2 regions of the Streptomyces sp. NPDC055099 genome follow, and region 2 is predicted to be linked to the other one. Evidence: riboswitches for the same ligand, from Rfam matches in the RefSeq annotation. Region 2 holds a riboswitch; the other holds the start of a gene.

Region 1 (4,375 bases), on a different contig from region 2:
CTGACAGTACCTGCGGGCCCGCACGGTCTCGCGGGACGCCCTGAAGCATCTCCCGTGCCCCTCCCGTGCCCCTCCCGCGTCCCTCTCCCGCCCCTCACGCCACTCGCGTCGCCCCCGCGAACGGCATCTGGCTGATCGGTGCGAGGCGGACCGGCGCGCTGGGGTTCGGGGCGTGGATCATCTGGCCGTTGCCCACGTAGAGGCCCACATGGCTGATGCCCTGGTAGAAGAAGACCAGGTCTCCGGGCTGGAGTTGGGAGCGCGAGACGCGCTCGCCCGCGGCGATCTGCGCGTACGTCGTGCGCGGCAGGCCGACGCCAGCCGCCCGGTAGGCGGCCTGGGTGAGCCCCGAGCAGTCGAAGGCGTCGGGGCCGGTGGCTCCCCACACGTAGGGGCTGCCGAGAGCCTTGTAGGCGTACGAGACGGCCGCCGAGGCGCGGGAGTTGGGTGCCTTGCCCGGGGCGCCCCGGAGGCCGTCACGGCCCGCGTCACGCGATGCCCTGTCCTCGCCCGCGAGCTCCGCGCGCTGGTCGCCGGTGAGCTGTGACAGGAGCCGCTTGGCCGCGCCGAGCTTTCCGGTGACCGTCTTCTTGTGCTTCTTCAGCTCCGCCTGGCGGGACGTGAGGTGCGCGAGGGTTTCGTCGGCCTCGGTGCGCAGCTGATCGATCTCCCGGAGCTGGTTCCGCACACCGGTGACGGCCGCCGCCTGACGACTGTCGGCGCGGTCGGCGATCGCGGCGCGCTCCAGATACTGGTCGGGATCGGAGGAGAGCGCGAGCTGGACGGCGGGGTCGATGCCGCCGCTGCGGTACTGCGCGGCGGCGATCGAACCGAGCCCTTCACGCGCCGAATTGAGCTTCTCCGTCTTCCGGGCCGCCTCGTCACGCAGCTCGCCCAGGGACTTCTCGGCGCCCTCGGCCTTCTCCTTGGCTCCGTTGTACTTCTCGGTGGCGATCTCGGCCTCGCGGTAGAGCGCGTCGACTCTGGACTTCACCTCGGCCGGGCTGAGCCGTGGATCCGCATGTCCCGTGCCGTCGAACGCGGTGGCCGTGGCGGCTCCCGCGAGGACGATGGTGGCGGCGGTACGGGCCGTATGGCCACTGAGCGAGCGCTGTTTCGGCTTGCGGTGCGCTGCCACGAAGGGGGGCTCCTTAAGGTTCCGGCGACGGCCCGCACAGGGGGAGCGGGCCGCCGCCGGATTCTCGGCGGTGGTAACCGACTGCCGCCCCGGGTCCGGGCGGCGGTGGGGAGCCGGTCACCTGACGAAGGACGCTAAACCTGACCGTCACGGGTTGGTGACGGATTGTGCGCAACTGACGCGACTGTGGCGTCCGGTGACCTCAAGTGACCGCGTGATCCGCCGAACCGGCAGTCTTCGGAGGCGCACGTGACCGATGCGGCGCTCGGGGGCCACCTGGCTACGGAGGGGTGATACGGCCCCGGCTAGGCTCCGGAACCATGGACGTTCTCACCCATCTCTTCGTCGGCCTGCACATCATCGGCATCGCCTCCCTCCTGGGCGGTTTCCTCACCCAGATGAAGCAGATGGGCCAGGGCACGGCCCGCTTCGTCCCCGCGATGCTGCACGGCGCGCTCACGATGCTCGTCACGGGCGTGGTCCTGGTGGGCCTCAACCAGGCGGACGACAACCCCGTCAACAACGTCAAGATCGGCATCAAGATGGCCGTCCTGATCGTGATCCTCGCGCTGGTCTACGTGAAACGGGACGACGAGCAGGTGGACAAGGGGATGTTCGGCGCCGTCGGCCTGCTGACCGTCGCGAACATCTTCATCGCGGTGCTGTGGACCTGAGTCCGCGGATCCGACCGGCCCACTACGCGCGCGTGGCCCGCAATCCCCCCGGGAATGCGGGCCACGCGCGCGTGATGGGCTCCTGGGCGAGTGCTCAGGCGGGCCGCACCACACTGTGGATCGGCATGTAGTAGATCGACTCCACGCGGACGTTCGTCCCCGGCTTCGGCGCGTGGATCATCTTGCCGTCGCCGATGTAGATCCCGACGTGGCTGATGTCGTCGTAGAAGAACACCAGGTCGCCGGGCTTGGCGTCGGCCGTCTTCACGGTCGTGCCGACCTTCACCTGGTCCCACGTCGTACGCGGCAGGGAGATCCCCGCGGCCTTCCACGCGTCCTGGGTGAGCCCGGAGCAGTCGTAGGAGTCGGGCCCGGTCGCGCCCCACACGTACGGCTTGCCGATCTGCGCCTCGGCGAAGTTGATCACCTTCGCGGCCTTCGTCGCGTAGCCACTGTCCGTGCCGTCGGAGCCGGAGCCGGAGCCCGTGTCGGTGCCGGAACCCGTGTCCGTGCCCGAGTCCGGAGTCTCCTTCTCGCGCTCCTTGGCCGCCGCCTCTTCCGCCGCCTTGCGCTTGGCCTCCGCCTCGGCCTCCTGCTTGCGCGCCAGCTCGGCGGCCTTGCGCTTGGCCTCTTCTTCCTTCTTCTTCTCGATCGCCGCGAGGCGTGCCTTCTCCTCGGCCGTCAGCTCCGAGAGCAGCGTGCGCGCCGCGCCCAGCTTCTTCTGGACGGTCTGCTTGCTCGTCCGCAGGTCGTCCCGCGAGTCGCTCAGCGTCTCCAGGCTCTTGGCGGCCTTCGTGCGCTGCTTCGTCGCCGAGGCCTGCTGCGTCTGGTAGTCGTCGACCGCCTTCTTCTGGCGTGCGGTCAGCCGGTCCGACAGGTGGTTCTGGTCGAAGTACCCCTGCGGGTCGTCGGCGAGCATCATCGTGGCGGTCTCGGAGACGCCCCCGGTGCGGTACTGGGCCGCGGCGAACGTGCCCAGCTGCCGGCGGGCCTCGTTCAGCTTGTCCGTGCGCTTGGCCACATCGTCGAGAAGGGTGTCGACCTTCTTGCGCTGCTTGTCGGTGCGCTCCTTGACGGAGTTGTACTTCTGGGTGGCCACGCCCGCCTGGTGGTAGAGGTCGTCGACCTTCTTCTGCACCTCTTCGAGGCTGGGCTTCTGGGGCGCTGACGGTGCCGCTTGCGCGCTCTGTGACAGGAGAGCCACGGAGGTGAGGGCTGCCGTCGTGATGCCGAGGGCCGGAGCGGTGCGTAGGCCGGTGATGCGGGCCCGCGGCTTGCGGTGCGACGCCAAGGGAGGCGACTCCTTCCGTAGACCGCCTACCGGGTTAGCTGTCGGGTTCGGGCGGGTGATTCCGGAAGGTTGCCCTACGGTCCCGTACCGCGTACGGGACCGATTCACCCCAAGTTCTTGGTGGGTCCCCGGCTCCGAGGAGATCGAACTCGGCGGAGGCCACCCGTTCCCGGCGGGGTTCGCCGGTGGGAGTACGAGCAGCCCGCGGAGCACGGTAGCCAACTCGTGTGCTCCGTGTGAAGGTTGATGTTCGATATGCCCGATACGTTTTCGTTACTTTACGAAGCTCTTGACGCGGACACGCGGCGCCGTCGCGGAACGTGACGGGCCGCGGGCGGGGCGTGTGCGGGGCATGTGCGGGTGGACGTGGCCGGAACCCGGGGCGGGTTGTCAGTGGGGCCGCCTAGACTCGGGAGGCGATGAGCAGCCTCTTTGATGACAGCTTCCTGGCGGACCTCAAGCCCTCGCGGGCTTCCGAGGAGGAGCCCCCGCCGCCGCCCGAGGACAGCGCCCCGGAATCCGTTCCGGACGATCTGTTCGACGGGAAGTTCGACGCGCCCGTACCCCGGGACGCGCACTACCGCGGTGGCGCCCCGCGCCCCGTGATCGACCCGGCGGCCCTGCTCGACGGGCTGAACGAGAACCAGCGCGCGGCCGTCGTGCACGCGGACTCCCCGCTGCTCATCGTCGCGGGCGCGGGCTCCGGCAAGACCCGGGTCCTGACGCACCGCATCGCGTATCTCCTGGCCGAGCGGCACGTGCACCCGGGGCAGATCCTGGCAATCACGTTCACGAACAAGGCCGCGGGCGAGATGAAGGAGCGCGTCGAGCAGCTCGTCGGGCCGCGGGCCAACGCGATGTGGGTGTCGACGTTCCACAGCGCGTGCGTCCGCATCCTGCGCCGCGAGTCGAAGAAGCTCGGCTTCACCTCCTCCTTCTCGATCTACGACGCCGCCGACTCCAAGCGGCTCATGGCGCTGGTCTGCCGTGACCTGGACATCGACCCGAAGAAGTTCCCGCCGAAGTCCTTCAGCGCCAAGATCTCGAACCTGAAGAACGAGCTGATCGACGAGGAGACCTTCGCAGGACAGGCCGCCGACGGCTTCGAGAAGACGCTCGCCCAGGCGTACGCGATGTACCAGTCGCGGCTGCGCGAGGCGAACGCCCTCGACTTCGACGACCTGATCATGACGACGGTCCACATGTTCCGCGCGTTCCCGGACGTCGCCGAGCACTACCGCCGCCGCTTCCGCCACGTGATGGTCGACGAGT
Region 2 (16,468 bases):
TTCGGCCGCCGCGACGACAAGCCGCGCTGGAAGCGCAACGGCTGACGCCTGCTGAACAGTTGAACCGAAGGGCCCGCACAGCTTTGCTGTGCGGGCCCTTCGGCGTGCGCGGGTTCCGCGGGCCGTATCGATGTCAGTACGTGCTGTTACCTTCGGGCTTGATCGAAGCGGTGGTCCGGTGGGGAGCCGGGCCCCAAGGGAGGGGACCCCGTGATTCGTCATGCCTTCGTACACAGCGCGGTGGCTGTCGCGCTCGCGTCATCGGCCGTCGTCGCCACGCCGTGGGCGGCCGCGGCGGCGGAGAACAGGCCACCGGACCAGCCGGTGCTGTCGCGGTTCGCAAATGACACCGAGGAGCCGGCGAAGCCGTCCGTGTCGTCACCGGAGTATCCCGACGACACGGAGTCCTGGCACGACGGAGTGGGCGCGTACGGCACGTTCACGGTCGACTCCTCGTCGGACGACACCGTGTCGTACGTCTACAACTTCACGGGCGAGAAGCGGCGGACGGCCGAGCCGAAGGAGCCGGGGGGCCCGGTCGAGCTGCGTTGGATGCCGAAGTCGTCCGGCGTGCACCAGCTTTCGGTCCAGGCGATCGACCGGGCGGGCAACGCGAGCGGACCGGTCAACTATGTGTTCCGGGTGGCCAGTGGCCGCACGCCCGTCGCGGGGTGGAAACTCGCCGACCCCTCGGGTTCGGATCGGGCCGACGCCACAGCGGGCGGCGGGCCCGCCGAAGCGGTCGGGTCCGTCACCTTCGGCGCCGAAGGGCCGTCCCGCACCGACGTGAAGTCCGCGGTGGAACTGGACGGTTCGGACGGCGGCCATCTCACGTCGGGTGCTCCGGCGGTGGACGCCAAAAAGGCGTTCGCGGTCAGCGCGTGGGTGCGTCCGGGGGAGGCGGGCCGGGACATGACGGCGGTGAGCCAGAGCGGTGACGGGGCGCCCGCGTTCGCTCTCGGGGCGGATGCAGAAGGGAACTGGTCCTTCTCGCTCGGTGGGGGCACGCCGGTCCGTGCGAAGGGCGGGCTCCCCGAGAGCGGGGAATGGGCGCACCTGACGGGTGTGTACGACCCGGTGGAGCGGACGGCGCGCCTCTATGTGAACGGCCGCCTCGTCGACACGGCGGAGGACGCCTCGTCACCCGGTGGTACCGGAGTCCTGCAGATCGGCCGGGGGCTCGGCGCCGATGGCCAGGGTGGGGCCTGGGACGGCCGGATCGCCGCCGTACAGGTGTGGGACCGGGTGGTCGTCCCGGCGGAGGCAGCGGCACTCGGGAAGCGCGCGACCGCTCGGGAGGGGCACTGGCAGTTCGACGAGTCGGCTGGGGGAGCCAGCCCGGAGCGCGACGGCCGGCAGCCGATGAAGCTGGGCGGGGACGCCCGGATTCACCGCGACGACAGCGACTGCGGCCTCGACCCGGAATGCGTTCCCGGCGAGATACCGATGGTGGGGGAGGGCCAGCTGAAGCTCGACGGTGAGGGTGATTACGCGGCGACGGCCGGCCCGGTGGTCGACACGGGTGACAGCTTCTCGCTGGCGGCGCATGTGCAGCTGGATCCCGCGGCCGAGGGCCGCACGATGACGGTTCTGTCGCTTCCGGGCGAGCAGACGGACCTCGCCGCGCTGCGCTACACGCCGGAGCAGCAGAGCTGGGAGCTGACGCTGGCCCATGAGGACCGGGCCGGAGCGGAGACGACGAAGCTGACGGCGGACAACGACTGGGCGTCGAGCGGTGAGCCCCATCACCTGGCGGTGGTGTACGACGACGGTGCCGACGAGATCCTGCTGTACGTGGACGGACATCTGTCGGCCAAGGCGCCGTTCCACCGCGGTCTTCGGGCCACGGGAGGGCTGCAGGTCGGTCGTGCCGGGCAGGCGGAAGGTGGGAGCGAGTATCTGCACGGCGCCGTCGACGACGTGCAGGCCTACGCGGGAGCGCTGAGTGAGCAGCAGGTGGCGGTGCTGCGCGCCGGAGGTACGGCGGCCTGACCGGCAGGCACGACAAGGAATCGCGTAAACCGGCTAACTCCCCACCGCCCGAAGCGCGTTCCCTGCGCGTGTGGCGGCTGTTCCGGGCCCGTCGTGGAGTGTGCGACGGGCCCGGGTGGTGATACCCGATCGGATGGACGGGCCTCTGCGGCTATGCTCGTGGGGTGCGTCCGCACGGACCGTTAGCTCAATTGGCAGAGCAGTGGACTTTTAATCCATTGGTTGTGGGTTCGAGTCCCACACGGTCTACCGAGAAGGCCCAGGTCGGGGAGTTCCCCGAGCTGGGCCTTCGGTGTGTTCTGGGGTGTTCAGGCGGGCAGTGCGGCGCGGGCGTGGTCGATGACGTTGCCGTTGGAGCAGTTGTTGGCGTGGTCGCCCACCCAGTCTCCGAGGACCGGCACCACCGCGACTTCCTGGAGGCACACGGCGGATGCCGTGAAGTTCCAGGCGTTGGCGGCGTCCACGCCGCCGCCGAAGTTGGAGTCGTTGTCGGCGTGGGCCGGTGCCGCCATGGCGAGAGAGCCGATGACCAGCATGCCTGCGGTGATGATCTTCTTCATGAGCTGGCCAACGACGCCCGGCCCGCAGCGTCACGCGCCTCGTTCCCATGGCTCCGTTTGCAGGCCGTTCGCAACCGGTTCGCTTTCACTCCCCCTGATGGCGTAGAGTTGCATTCAACGGCGCGGGGTGGAGCAGCTCGGTAGCTCGCTGGGCTCATAACCCAGAGGTCGCAGGTTCAAATCCTGTCCCCGCTACTAAAGACCGAAGGCCCGGATCCAGAAATGGATTCGGGCCTTCGGTGTTTCCGCCGCCATGAGTCCCCATGTGTCGCCATGTGTCGCCATGAGCCGAGATTGGAGTCGGTAGCCCGGTCGGCCCACACCGGTCGCCCCGCGCCGCCCCTCCGGGAACCCTGAGTGAGTGGGGCAGCGAGGTGGAATCGGCGGGGGCGGCGGCAAGCGGCCCGATGTGCGGCACGAGCGGGCGCTCGTGCGGGCTCTTCCCCTGCTGCTCATCGTCGTCGGGATCGTGTACGACGTGTCGACCCCGCCCAGGTTCACCGCCGTACCCCTGTTCACCGCGGCCCCCCTCATCGCGGCACCCTTCTACTCGCTGCTCAGCACCACCCTCATCGGCGCCGCCTCCTGCTCCGCCGTGCTCGCCCTGCACTTCAAGACCAGTACCACCACCGACGTCGAGGCCGTCACCGAACTGATCACGGTGGTGACCGTCGCCGTCCTGGCCGTCGTCATCAACCGCGTCGTACGCCGCAGCGACAAACAGCTCGCGTCCGCCCGCTCCATCTCCGAGGCCGCCCAGCGCGCGGTGCTGCCCCAGCCGGACCCCCGTATCGGCGGCCTCGACGTCGCGGCGCGGTACGAGGCCGCGGAGGCCGACGCGTTCATCGGGGGCGATCTGTACGCCGTGCAGGACACCCCGCACGGCGTCCGCGTCATCGTCGGCGACGTGCGGGGCAAGGGCATGGGCGCGGTGGCGGCCGTCGCCGTGGTGATCGGGGCGTTCCGGGAGGCCGCCGAGCAGGAGGCGACGCTGGAGGCCGTGGCGCAGCGCCTGGAGCGCGCCCTCGCGCGGGAGGGCACACGACGCGACGGGCTCGACGCCTTCGAGGGGTTCACCACCGCCGTCCTCGCGGAGATCCCGCACGGCGACGGTCTGGTGCGTCTCATCAACCGCGGGCACCCGGGCCCGCTGCTCCTGCGCGGCGACGGACGGCTGTGCGTCCTGACCGCCACCGAGCCCGCGCTGCCGCTGGGGATGGGCGAGCTGGGCGCCTGGCCGGACCGCGCGGACGAGACGGAGTTCCCGCCGGGGGCGATGCTGCTGCTCTACACCGACGGGCTCTCCGAGGCGCGTGACACCCGGGGCGAGTTCTACGACCCGGCGGCGCGGCTCGGCGGCCGGATCTTCCCGGGGCCGGGCGGCCCGGACGCGCTCCTGACGACGCTCGTCGAGGAGGTGCGGCGGCACACCGGCGGAGGGGGGACCGACGACATGGCGTTGCTGGCGGTGCGGCGGCCGCTGTCACCGGCCGTGACGGAAGGACACCACTCCGCATAACAACTGACGTACTGTCAAGGAGATGTGAAGCTCCGGTGTGTGAAGAAGTGGGGTCAACTCGCCCCGTTCCGGCCCCCGGTGTCCCGATAAGTACGGGCCATGAGCGTTAACGATCAGTCGGAACAGCTTGGAATACCGGCCTGCTGTCTATTAACGTTCGATAACGCAGCGCGGTCGTCCCAGCCGTCACTCGAGTCGGCTCCGCGCGCACGCGCCTAATCCCGAAAGGGAGCCGGGGAACCACTAATTGGGGTGAATCGGGCATCTGTGCCTCCGTGCCAGATGTTCGTAGGAGACCTTCCTGCTCCGAACCCGTCAGCTAACCCGGTAGGCGAGAAGGAAGGAAAGGAGTGCGCCCCAGTGGCGTCCAACCGCCCTGCCCCCCAAGGCGTTTACGTACCGAATGACGACGATTTCGGTGGGTACGACGACAATTCCTGGGAGGAATGGAACCCCACCGAGGAGTCCATCCGTCCCGTCCGCGGCAGGCACCGCGTGCACAAGCGGGGTGGTGGCGGGCTCGCCCGCAGCTCCACGGTTCTCGGCGTAGGCGTCATCGCCGCCGTCGGCGCGGGCGGCATCGCCACCGCGCAGGACGGCAAGCCCCCGGTCTCCATCGCCATGCCGGACCTCTCGGCCGTCACGGACTCGCTGCCGGAGGCCAAGTCGCTTCCGGGCGTGGGGTCCCTGATATCCGACGACGCGTCCGACTCGGGTTCCGCGGACAACGGCGTGGTGACCGCCGCCGCGCCCCTCAGTGCCGCCGGTCTCAGCGCCGCCGACACCGAGCAGGGCACCACGGACGCGGGCGAGGCACTGCGGGCCCGCATCATGGAGCAAGCCGAGAACCAGCAGGACCAGGCCGACGACGCGGTCCAGAAGGCCGCCGAGGAAGCCGCCGTGAAGCAGGCCGCCGAACAGGCCGCCGCCAAGCAGTCCGCGGCCGAGAAGAAGATCGCCGCCGAGAAGGCCGCCGCCAAGAAGAAGGCCGAGGCCGAGGCCAAGAAGAAGGCCGAGGCGGAGCGCCTGGCCAAGCTCGCGAAGAGCTACACCCTCCCCGTCGCCTCGTACACGCTCACCGGCACCTTCGGTCAGCCCGGCTCCATGTGGTCCTCCGGCTACCACACCGGCCTGGACTTCGCGGCTCCGACGGGCACGCCCATCAAGGCCGTCCACTCCGGCACCATCAAGGAGGCCGGCTGGGCGGGGGCGTACGGCTACCGCACGGTCCTCGAACTCGACGACGGCACCGAGGTGTGGTTCTGCCACCAGTCCTCGATGAACGTCAGCGCGGGCCAGAAGGTCACCACCGGCGAGACCATCGGCCGCGTCGGCGCCACCGGCAACGTCACCGGCGCGCACCTCCACATGGAGGTCCACCCGGGCGGCGACGCCACCGGGGTCGACCCGGCGGCGTGGCTGCGCGGCAAGGGCCAGTCGATCTGAGGTAACCCCAGAACCCCGGCGGTCCTGGCGACAACCCCCCGACGCCAGGGCTGCCGGTTCGGCGTGCGTGTCCCATCCGATGGAATCCGGATCCCGTTGTACGGAATGCCGAAGTCCGCAAGGGCGTTGATCCCCTCATGACTTCTCTCCGCAAGCTTGGCTCGTCCGACCTCGAGGTCTTCCCGCTCGCGCTGGGCGGCAACGTCTTCGGCTGGACGGCCGACCAGGCGCAGTCCTTCGACGTGCTCGACGCCTACACCGCCGCCGGCGGCAACTTCATCGACACCGCCGACGTCTACTCGGCCTGGGCACCGGGCAACAAGGGCGGCGAGTCCGAGACCGTCATCGGCAACTGGCTCGCCGCGCGCGGCAACCGCTCCGACGTCGTGCTCGCCACCAAGGTCGGCGCCCACCCCGACTTCAAGGGCCTGTCCGCGAACACCATCAAGGCCGGTGCCGAGGAGTCGCTGCGCCGTCTGCGCACCGATTACATCGACCTCTACTACACGCACTACGACGACCCGACCGTCTCGGTCGAGGAGGTCATCGGCGCGCTCGACGACCTGGTGACGTCCGGCAAGGTGCGCGCCGTCGCCGCGTCCAACGTGACCCCCGAGCGGCTCCAGGAGTTCCTCGACTTCTCCGACCGCGAGGGCCTCGCGCGCTACTCGGTCCTCCAGCCGCACTACAACCTCGTCTCGCGCGACACGTACGAGGGCCCGCTGGAGCAGGTCGCCTCCCGCTCGGGCCTGGCCGCCGTCCCGTACTACGCGCTCGCCTCCGGCTTCCTGACCGGCAAGTACCGCCCGGGTGCGCGGGTCGACAGCGCGCGGGCGCAGGGCGCGGGCAAGCACCTGGAGACCGAGCGCGGCCGACGGGTGCTCGCCGCGCTCGACGAGGTCGCCGAGGCCCGCGGCGCCGAGCTCGCGACGGTCGCCCTCGCGTGGCTCGCGGCCCAGCCGACGGTGGCGGCCCCGATCGCGTCGGCCCGTACGGTCGACCAACTGCCCGCGCTGCTCGCGGTGGGCGAGCTCGAACTGACGGACGCCGAGGTGTCGACGCTGACGGCGGCTTCGGCCTAACCCTGGTAGGGGTTGTACGCGGGGTAGGGCATCGCGGGCTGGGCGTACGGATATCCGTAGGGGTGCGGGGGCTGCGCGTAGGGCTGCTGCGGCGCATAGGGCTGCTGTGGCGCGTAGGGGTGCGCGTACGACTGTGGGTGCGGCTGCCGGTATCCGTACGGCGGCGGCAGCGGTACGAGCACGGGGGCCGTCGCGCGTGCCGCGTAGGCGAGGGCGGGGCGCGCGGCCTCGCGGCGCTCCCACAGCGCGTGCAGCAACTCCCGCTCCCTGACGACGAAGTCGGCGCCCGCCTTGCCCCGGCGTCCCCGGTGGCGCAGGAGCGCGAGGGACGTCGCGTACGTCTCGTACTGGGCGACCGCGCGGGCTGCTGCCTTGCCCTGGGTGTACGAGGCGTAGTCGCGGGCGAGGGTGCGGGCGCGCATCGTGCCGAGTGCGTACGGCTCGGGAGCGGTGAGCCAGCCCGCGATCGCGTACGCGGGCAGTTCCGCGCGCACGATGCGCAGGGCGCGCTGCCTGGTCCAGATCGCGAGCCAGGTGAGCAGGCCGAAGGCGGGCAGCATGCACGTGGCGTACACGGCGAAGAAGCCGTAGTCCCCGAAGCTGGCCGAGCCGTTCCACAGGGCGTGCAGGCCCATCGCGAGGAGCAGTCCCGCGAGCGGGAGCAGCACGCGCCGCCAGTTCTGCCGGTCGGTGCCGAGCGCGGCGATGCCGAAGCCGATGCCGGTGAGGACGGTGAACAGCGGGTGCGCGAAGGGCGACATCACGACGCGCACGAAGAAGGTCGCCGCCGTCAGGGACGAGATGCCGGTCTCGCCGTTGAGCTGGTCGGTGCCGAAGGCGTTGCCGAGGTAGAGGATGTTCTCGGTGAACGCGAAGCCGGTGGCGGTCACCCCGGCGATCACGATGCCGTCGATGATGCCGGTGAACTCGCGTCTGCGGAAGAGGAAGACGAGCAGGACGGCCGCGGCTTTCGCGCTCTCCTCGACGATCGGGGCTATGACCGTCGCGCCGAGGGTGTCCGCGCTGGTGGGGTCGGCCGTGGCGGTGGCTATCCAGCGGGTCGCGAAGCTGTTCGCGACGATGGCTATGAGGGCGGCGGCGCAGGCTCCCCAGGCGAAGGCGAAGATCAGATTCCGCCAGGGGCCCGGCTGGACCCGTTGCAGCCAGCGGAAGGCGGCCACCAGGAGCGGCACGGGCAGCGTCGCGAGACCGAGTCCGACCAGGAAGCCCTGGGTGCCGGTCTGCTCCCTGACCAGGGCCAGGATCACCAGGCCCGACAGGGCGAGCAGTGTGACCAGGGCGGCCGCGCGTATCGCCCGCCGCTGCCACCAGCGCGGGTGCCGCAGCCCGGCGGGCCCGGCGGGGGGCATCGGGTGAGGGTGCGCTGAACGGGTGGCCACCCGTTGACCCTAACGAGGGACGGGGGTGGGCCGCGACGGTGCCTCGGTCCGCGTGGCCGGAGTCTCAGCCCGCCTCGGCCCGTCCAGATCCGCCTCAGTCCGCCTGGGCGCCCGTCCTGCGGAACAGCAGGTCGTGCACGACGTGTCCCTTGTCCAGGCCCTGGCCCTCGAACCGGGTGAGGGGGCGGAAGGCGGGGCGGGGCGCGTACCCGCCGTCGGGCTCGGTGTTCTCGAATGCGGGGTGCGCGGTGAGCACTTCCAGCATCTGCTCGGCGTACGGCTCCCAGTCGGTAGCGCAGTGCAGCACGGCGCCGGGCTTGAGGCGGGGCGCGGCGAGGTCAAGGAAGTCGGGCTGGATGATGCGGCGCTTGTGGTGGCGGGCCTTGGGCCAGGGGTCGGGGAAGTAGACGCGCAGGCCGTCGAGGGAGGCGGGCGGGAGCATCTCGCGGAGCAGGATGACGGCGTCGCCGTTCGCGACGCGGACGTTGTCCAGGCCGTTCCGCTCGGCGAGGCCGAGGAGGTTTCCCTGTCCCGGGGTGTGTACGTCGACGGCGAGGATGCAGGTGTCCGGGTCGTCGGCGGCCATCTGGGCGGTGGCCTCGCCCATGCCGAAGCCGATCTCCAGTACGACGGGACGCTCGTCGCCGCCGCCGAAGAGCTCGGCGAGGTCGAGGACGCGCTGCCCGTCGATGTCCAGGCCCCATTTGGGCCACAGCCGCTGGAGGGCGTCCGCCTGGCCGGTGGTGACGCGGCTCCTGCGGGGCTGGAAGCTGCGGATGCGGCGCTCGAAGTGTGACCCTGCGGGGTCGGGCGAGGGCCCGTCCGGGAAGCGGGGTTCGCCCTTCGGGCGGGGGGCTTGGGGGCGCTCGGGGGTGGCGTTCGACTCAGGCACAGTGGGGGGATTTTAATCCCCAACCCCGCCCCTTCCCGAAAACTCGCTCGGCGCGAGGGCCCTCCTCAAACGCCGGAGGGGCTGAAAGATTCAGCCCGGCCGGCGTTTGAGGCCGTCTTGTACGGGGTTTGGGGCGGAGCCCCGGTTTCGGGAAGGGGTGGGATTGGGGAGAGCCCCGCAGGGACCGCCCTACAGAATCGCCAGCACCCGCCGGGCCACAGCCCGCCCGATAGGGAGCGAAGCCGTCGCCGCAGGTGAGGGCGCGTTCAGGACGTGCACGGCACGCGCACCCTCCCGGATGAGGAAGTCGTCCACCAGCGTCCCGTCACGCAAGACGGCCTGCGCCCGCACCCCCGCCGCCACCGGCACAAGATCATCCGACGACACCGCGGGCAGCAGCCTCCGCACGGCGGTGGTGAACGCCTCCTTGGAGAGGGAGCGCCGAAGCTCCCCGGCCCCGTACCGCCAGTGCCGCCCGGCAAGGCGCCAGGACCCCGGCCAGCTCAGCGTCCCCGCCAGCTCCCGTGGCCGCACCACACCCCATCCGTACCCCTCGCGGGCCAGCGCCGGCACCGCGTTGGGCCCCACGTGGACCCCGCCTCCGATGCCCCGCGTCAGATGCACCCCCAGGAAGGGGAAGGCCGGGTCCGGCACCGGATACACCAGGCCCCGCACGAGATCGGGCCGCGCCAGGTCGAAGTACTCTCCGCGGAAGGGAACGATCCGCATCCCGGGGTCGTCGCCGGCCAGCATCGCCACCTGGTCGCACTGCAGTCCCGCGCAGTTGACCAGGACCTTTCCCCGCACCACCGAGCCGTCGGCCGTGCGGACGGCCACTCCGAGCGACGCGCGGCGGTCGATGCGGACGACCTCCGCGCCGTACCGCACATCCGCCCCGGAGGCGTCCGCGAGGTGTTCCGCCACCGAGCCGTAGTCACAGATCCCCGTGGTGCCGACCTGGATCGCGGCGAGGCCCCGCACCTCCGGTTCGTACTCCGAGATCTGGGCGGGGCCCAGCTCCCGCACCGGAATGCCGTTCTCCCGGCCGCGCTGGACGAGGGCGTGCAGGCGGGGCAGCTCGGAGCGCTCCGTGGCGACGATGAGCTTGCCGGTGACCTCGTGCGCGATGCCGTACTCCGCGCAGAACTTGACCATCTCGGCGGCGCCCCGCACCGCGTACCGCGCCTTCAGGGAGCCGGGGCGGTAGTAGATCCCGCTGTGGATCACCCCGCTGTTGCGGCCCGTCTGGTGCCTGGCGGGGCCGGGTTCCTTCTCCAGGACGGTGACGCGCGTCCCCGGCGCGGCACGCGTGAGGGCATACGCCGTCGACAGACCGACGATCCCGCCGCCGATCACCAGCACATCGCAGTCGTACGCCACGGCCCGGGCCATCCCGCATCACCTCCCACCCCGATAGTGCACTGCGCCACTGACAACGCCCTCAAACCCGGCGAGGTCCGCGGGGTTACAGGGTGCGTAAATGCTGTTGCCGTTTGGGCGGCGCGCGGATTCCGGGGGTGCACGGGCACGGCGGACTACGCGGGGGCCACGAGCAGCGGCCTGGCGCGCTCCCGCAGCTCCACCACCCGCGGCTCGTCCCCGTACGGCTCCAGGCGGTGCAGGAGGTCCTTGACGTACTCCGTGGTCCGCGCGGACGAGATGCGCCCGGCGACCTCCAGGGCGCGTGTGCCCTGCTCGCAGGCCGCGTCGAGGTTCCCCGACTCCAGCTCGGCGACCGCCGACACCACGAGCCGCAGGCCGTGCGAGCGCACGAACTCCTCCGTCGGCCGCGAGAGTGCCTGCTCCGTGAAGCGGCGCACCTGGCGGGGCGCCTTCAGATCGCGGTAGCACTCGGCGGCGTCCGCGGCGAAGCGGTCGTATCCGTAGAAACCGAGCCATGACGGGTCGTTGTCGCCGTCCCGGGCCCGCTCCAGCCATCCCTCGGCGGCGCGGAGGGCGGCGCCCGCCGCCTGCGCGTCGTTGGCGCGCGCGTGTGCGCGTGCCTCGACGAGGCGGAAGAAGCTCATCGTGCGTGCGGTGGCCAGACCGCGGTTGCGCTCCAGGGCCGCCTGCGCGAGGTCGACGCCCTCGTCGCCGAAGCCGCGGTAGGTCGCCTGGAGGGACATGGAGGCCAGGACGTACCCCCCTAAGGGGACGTCGGCCGCCGCGCGGGCCAGGCGCAGGGCCTGGATGTAGTAGCGCTGGGCGGCCTCCTGCTGGCCGGTGTCGAAGGCCATCCACCCGGCGAGCCGGGTCAGCTCGGCCGACGCCCCGAAGAGCGAGCGGCCCACCTCGTCCGAGTACGAGCCGAGCAGCAGGGGCGCCGCCTCGACGCGCAGGCATTCCGGGACCATCGACGAACGCCAGTCCCCGCCGCCGTACTTGGAGTCCCAGCGCCGGGCGTCCTCGGCGGCCTCGCGCAGTTTCACCACGTCACTGTGGCCGACCTTCATCGGATGCCCGCTGTTCGTGCCGCCGCCGTCATCGGTGAGGCCCACTTCGCGGGGCTCGTCCAGGGCGACGTCGCGGGCTACCGAGCTGTCGGCCGGGGTTATCAGCCAGCGGGATGCCGGTGTCGCGTACGCGCTCACCGCGAAGGAGCCGGCGAGCGACTGCCAGATGCCGCCGCTGCCCGCGCGCCTGCCCGCCAGGTCGAGTCGGTAGAGCTCGGTCGCCGACTTCACGGCGGCGCCCACGTCACGCGGGAAGGCCAGGCCCACCTCGGGCGCCGGATCGGCGTCCGCGAGCCCGATCTCGTGCAGCGGGACGGGGCGGCCGAGCTTCTGCCCGATGGCCGCGGCGATGAGGTGCGGCGCGGCGCCCTGCGGCACCATGCCCTTGGACACCCACCGGGCCACCGACGTCTTGTCGTATCGAAGCGTCAACCCGCGTTGGGCGCCGAGGTCGTTGACCCTGCGCGCGAGTCCCGCATTGCTGATTCCCGCGAGGGCGAGAACGGTGCCGAGTTTTTCGTTCGGCCCGCGTTGCTCCCTGGACATGCGCCACCCCTCGACACAGACGGCTGCCGTGCGGTGGCTTGACCGCGACGGCATTCGTGCTGCGTTCCCCCAGGGGCAGCGGCGTCCGCGACTACGACCGCCGTGGCCCGGAACCTCGGCCGCAAGAGCATTTGGCCGAGCCCCCAGGTATATGCCTCCGCGAAAACATCAGCACACACAGCGTAGTTCGCCGAATCCCAAGCGTTAAGAGGCGCAGTTCCGTATGGCGAGATTGTTGCCGGTAGGGGAGCGGGGGAGTGCCGGGGTGTGCTCCGGGTGTGTGGCCGTGCGCCTGCGTGTGCGCTCTTCACCGGCCATAAGGGGAGCGCTTCCATTGTCGGTGCGTGGGTCGGCCCGCTGCGCTGGAGTCAGTGGGCTGGGGGACGCCGCCGCCTCCATCCCCGCGGGCGGCGGACCGGTCCGGGGGGCGAACGCCGCCTCCCGGACTGTGTGTTGCCGATTACGGTTCCGCCGCGCGCGTGCCATCCCCTGATTTGGCCGAAAATCGCCTCTTCGGACGCCGGGGTCGTGCGCCCCAGCGCAAAGAATGCGCCGTGGTCGCGCCTTTCAAGTACCGCTCCCTCGCGGCAGATCAACGGGAGCGTGAGCAACCCCGTAGCCGCTCCCGCGCGCCTTCTTCGTGGCAGCATGGGACCCCAGTTCTTCGATGCACTGGTTGTCCACAGCCTGTGGAGGCAACGATGCGGTGGTTGGTGGGGTGGAGCAGCACTGCCGTGAAGCCTGCGGTGGTGGGCTCGGCCGGGGCCACCGGTGAGAACGGCGAGACCCTTCACCCCGTGGGCTCCCAACTCCTGTGGGGTGACCCGGATCCGCTGTGGGCGGTGGGTGACTGGCGCGCCGACGAGGTGCGCACGGTGCAGGCGGACGAACAGACCCGCATCGCGGTCCTCGGCACCTGCGGGGCGAGCGACGAGGAACTGCGGGTCGGCCTCTTCGCCGCCCGCGGCGGCGCCCTGCGGCACCTGACCGCGTGGTCGGGGAGCTACACCGCGGTCGTGCAGGTCGGCAGGCGCGTCATGATCGCCGGCGACCTCGCGGGCGCGCGCCCCGTCTTCTACACCCCCTGGGCCGAGGGCACGGCCTTCGCGACGGCCGCGCTGCCGCTGGCCGACCTCATCGAGGCCCACCTGGACATCGGGCACCTCGCGGCGCTTCTCGCGGCGCCCGACGTGCCGGAAGCACTGCACGACTCGACGCCCTACCAGGGCGTGCGCCGTGTGCCACCGGGGCACGCCCTGATCCTGCGCGCCGGCAGCCGGGAGATCGCCGGGTACGAACACGTGGCGTCCCTCGCCGTCGCAGCGCCTGCTGCCGACGCGACCGCCGCGGTGGACGGCGTCCGTGACGCGCTCGTGGAGGCGGTGCGCGCTCGCCTCGGCGCCCCGCGGCACGTCCCCGGAGCCTCGGAGGTCGACCCCGGCCCGGTGCCCGGCATGGGCCCCGCCGAGCGGCGCGCGGCGCGTGGGATGCCGGTGCCCGGCATCGGCGCCGACCTCTCCGGAGGGCCCGCTTCCGGCACGCTTGCCCTGCTCGCCGCGGGGCTCCCGGGGATGCCCGGCACGGTCCTCGGGCATGGCACGGGCGCGGGGGAGCGGCTCCTCGCGGTCACCTTCAACGACCTCGCGATCACCGGCCGCGAGGCCGAACTGGAGCGGGCGGGCGCCATCGCGGCCAACCCGCGCCTGCACCACGTGGTGGTGGCCGCGGGCGAAGAGGCCCTTCCGTACGCGGACTTGGACGGCCCTCTGACGGACGAGCCGAGCGCCACCCTCGTCACGGCACAGCGCCACCGCGCGCGGCTCTCCTCGGGCAGCGCGGACCACTTCACGGGGTACGGCGCACGGCAGGTGCTCGACGCGCATCCGGCCCGCCTCGCCGACCTCCTGATGGACCGCAGGCGGCGCCATCTGGTGCGCCCCGTGGCGGCGTTGGCGAAGGCGGACGGTTCGCCGGGCTCCGTGATGGTCCCCGCGCGCGTGTACGGCGCCGCGCGCAAGCTCGCCCGGATGTCCTACCGCGCGGGCGTCGACTCGCTCGCCGAGCGTCTCCTTCAGCGCCGGTTCGACGAGCCGGGCGGGGCGGTGGGGGCGTCCCTCGCCGCGCTCGCGTGGGCGAGACCAGGGCCCGCCGCGCGGTGGCTGACGGGCGAGGCCCTCGCTGAAGTATCGGTTCGCCTCCAGGACACGACCGGACGCCCCGGCGCCGGACCCGGCCAGCGGCCCGGGGAGTTCCGGGCCCGCGCGGCGCTCGCCCGGCACGCCGCCGACCTGCGCGTCCTCGAACAGGCCGCCGAGGTCCGCTTCCAGCGCCTGCACGCGCCCTTCCTGGACAACCAGGTGGTCCGGGCCTGCCGCGCGCTCCCGGTGGCCCTGCGCGTCCAGCCGGGGGCGCGGGCGGCGATCCTGCGCACGGTCCTCGAAGGCGCCGGGGTCGCCGACCTGCCGCCCGGCTGGGGCGCCCCATCCCACGCGTCGTCCACGGCGGCGGCGCGGACGGGCCTGCGGGTGGCGGTGGACGACCTCCTCGTCCTCTTCGACACGCCTCTGCTCGCCCAGGCGGGCCTGGTGGAGGCCCGAGTCGTCCGCAAGGCACTGCGCGCGGCGGCAGAGGGAGAACCCCTGCCGCTGGACGGCCTGGCGGACCTGGTCTCCACGGAGCTGTGGCTGCGCCGCCTGCTGTCCCGCAGGGGCACGTGCTGGACGGGTACACCCGCGCGGCAGCGGGCCGTCCCCACGGGGAGCGTCGTGCCGCAGCGAGGGGCCTTGGGGGCGGGGCGCTAGCCGGGGCATCCGGCACCGGACCGGCCGGAGCATCCGCCATCGGACCGGCCGGAGCTTCCGGCACCGGACCGTAGAGACGGCACAGGGAGCGGCTCGCCAAGGGAGGGAAAACCCTCGCGCCTCAACCCGCGCGACCGGCGAGAATGACCCCGTGCGGTACAGAATCCTGGGCGCCACCGAGGCGTACGACGAACAAGGAGCGCCCCTGCCCGTGGGCGGCCGAAGGCTGCGCGCCCTCCTCGCCGTCCTCGCCCTGCGCACCGACCGCACGGTCCCCGTAGAAGCCCTCATCGCCGAGGTATGGGCCGAGGACGAGCCCCCCACGGACGCCCCCGCCGCCCTCCAGGCACTCGTCGGCCGCCTCCGCCGCGCGCTGGGCAGGACCGCCATCGCATCGGACCCCGGCGGCTACCGCCTCACCGCCGCCCCCGAAGACGTCGACCTGCACCGCTTCGAACGCCTCGTGAGCGAGGGACGCGCGGCCCTCGGCCGGCACGACCCGGCGTCAGCCGCCGACCTCCTCGGCCAGGCGCTCACCCTGTGGCGCGGCCCCGCCCTCGCCGACCTGCCCGACCGCAGCGCGGCCACCCGCCCCGAAGCGCTGCTCGCCGAAGCGACCCGCGCACGCATAGAGGCGCGGCTTCTCCTGGGGCACGCCTCCGACGTCGTACCGGAGCTGAGGGAGCTCACCGCCGCCCAGCCGTACGACGAGACGCTGCACGCCCTCCTCATCCGCGCCCTGCGCGCCGCGGGCCGGGGCGCCGACGCCCTGGCCGCGTACGAGAACGCGCGCCGCACGCTCGCCGACGCCCTCGGGGCCGACCCGGGCCCGGAACTGCGGGCTCTGCACGCGGAGTTGCTCGAACCGGCGGGGGGTGTGGCGGACGGTGCGGCTCCTGGCGGGCGTCCGGGGAGCGCGGAAGGCCCGAAGAGCGCTGCCGGTCTGCGGAACCCGGACCGTCAGGAGCACCCCGAGCACCCCGAGCACCCCGAGCACCCCGAGCACCCCGAGCACCCCGAACACCCCGAGCGCCCCGACCGCCCCCGGCGACAAGGCAACCTCCGACCCCGTCTGACCTCTTTCGTCGGCCGGGAACCCGAACTCGCCGCCATCCGTTCTGACATGCGACGAGCACGCCTGGTCACCCTCACCGGACCGGGCGGCTCCGGCAAGACCCGCCTCGCCGAGGAAGCCGCCGCCGGGCATCCGCGGGCATGGCTGGCCGAGCTCGCCCCGCTCGACCATCCGGAGGCGGTGCCCGGCGCCGTCGTCAGCGCGCTCGGTCTGCGCGAGACCGTGCTGATGACCAGCGAGCTCTCCGCGCTGCCGCAGGGCGACCCGACCGCCCTGCTCATCGAGTACTGCGCCCCGCGCAGCCTGCTCCTGCTCCTTGACAACTGCGAGCACGTCATCGGCGCCGCCGCCGACCTCGCCCAGACCCTCCTCACGCACTGCCCGGACCTCACCGTCGTCGCCACCAGCCGTGAACCCCTGGGCGTGCCCGGCGAGTTCGTCCGCCCGGTCGAGCCCCTGCCGCCCGACCCGGCGTACCGCCTCTTCACCGAGCGCGCCATGGCCGTGCGCCCCGACTTCGCCCCGGAGAAGGACACCGAGGCCGTCGCCGAGATCTGCCGCCGCCTCGACGGCCTGCCGCTGGCCATCGAGCTGGCCGCGGCCCGTCTGCGCCTGCTCACCCCACGGCAGATCGCCGACCGGCTCGACGACCGCTTCCGTCTCCTCACCAGCGGCAGCCGCACGGTCCTGCCGCGCCAGCAG

What was found. Region 2 has a riboswitch for cyclic di-AMP ahead of ACWFRU_RS32190 (M23 family metallopeptidase). Riboswitches for the same ligand answer to the same signal wherever they lie in the genome.
Region 1: another riboswitch for cyclic di-AMP. It lies ahead of ACWFRU_RS14770 (NlpC/P60 family protein); the one in region 2 lies ahead of ACWFRU_RS32190 (M23 family metallopeptidase).

Annotation. Positions count from the first base shown of each region.
Region 1 covers NZ_JBSGUA010000005.1:67,159-71,533, forward strand. The annotation lists gene ACWFRU_RS14760 (NlpC/P60 family protein) at 95-1,138, opposite strand; gene ACWFRU_RS14765 (hypothetical protein) at 1,459-1,812, shown strand; gene ACWFRU_RS14770 (NlpC/P60 family protein) at 1,907-3,103, opposite strand; cyclic di-AMP (ydaO/yuaA leader) riboswitch at 3,112-3,268, opposite strand; gene pcrA (DNA helicase PcrA) at 3,523-4,375, shown strand, end outside.
Region 2 covers NZ_JBSGUA010000016.1:10,555-27,022, reverse strand. The annotation lists gene ACWFRU_RS32220 (DEAD/DEAH box helicase) at 1-45, shown strand, start outside; gene ACWFRU_RS32215 (LamG-like jellyroll fold domain-containing protein) at 211-1,992, shown strand; tRNA gene ACWFRU_RS32210 (tRNA-Lys) at 2,169-2,241, shown strand; gene ACWFRU_RS32205 (hypothetical protein) at 2,301-2,552, opposite strand; tRNA gene ACWFRU_RS32200 (tRNA-Met) at 2,674-2,747, shown strand; gene ACWFRU_RS32195 (PP2C family protein-serine/threonine phosphatase) at 2,914-4,071, shown strand; cyclic di-AMP (ydaO/yuaA leader) riboswitch at 4,274-4,420, shown strand; gene ACWFRU_RS32190 (M23 family metallopeptidase) at 4,432-5,517, shown strand; gene ACWFRU_RS32185 (aldo/keto reductase) at 5,655-6,599, shown strand; gene ACWFRU_RS32180 (PrsW family intramembrane metalloprotease) at 6,596-7,969, opposite strand; gene trmB (tRNA (guanosine(46)-N7)-methyltransferase TrmB) at 8,094-8,891, opposite strand; gene lhgO (L-2-hydroxyglutarate oxidase) at 9,081-10,283, opposite strand; gene ACWFRU_RS32165 (MFS transporter) at 10,427-11,890, opposite strand; gene ACWFRU_RS32160 (asparagine synthase-related protein) at 12,592-14,691, shown strand; gene ACWFRU_RS32155 (AfsR/SARP family transcriptional regulator) at 14,843-16,468, shown strand, end outside.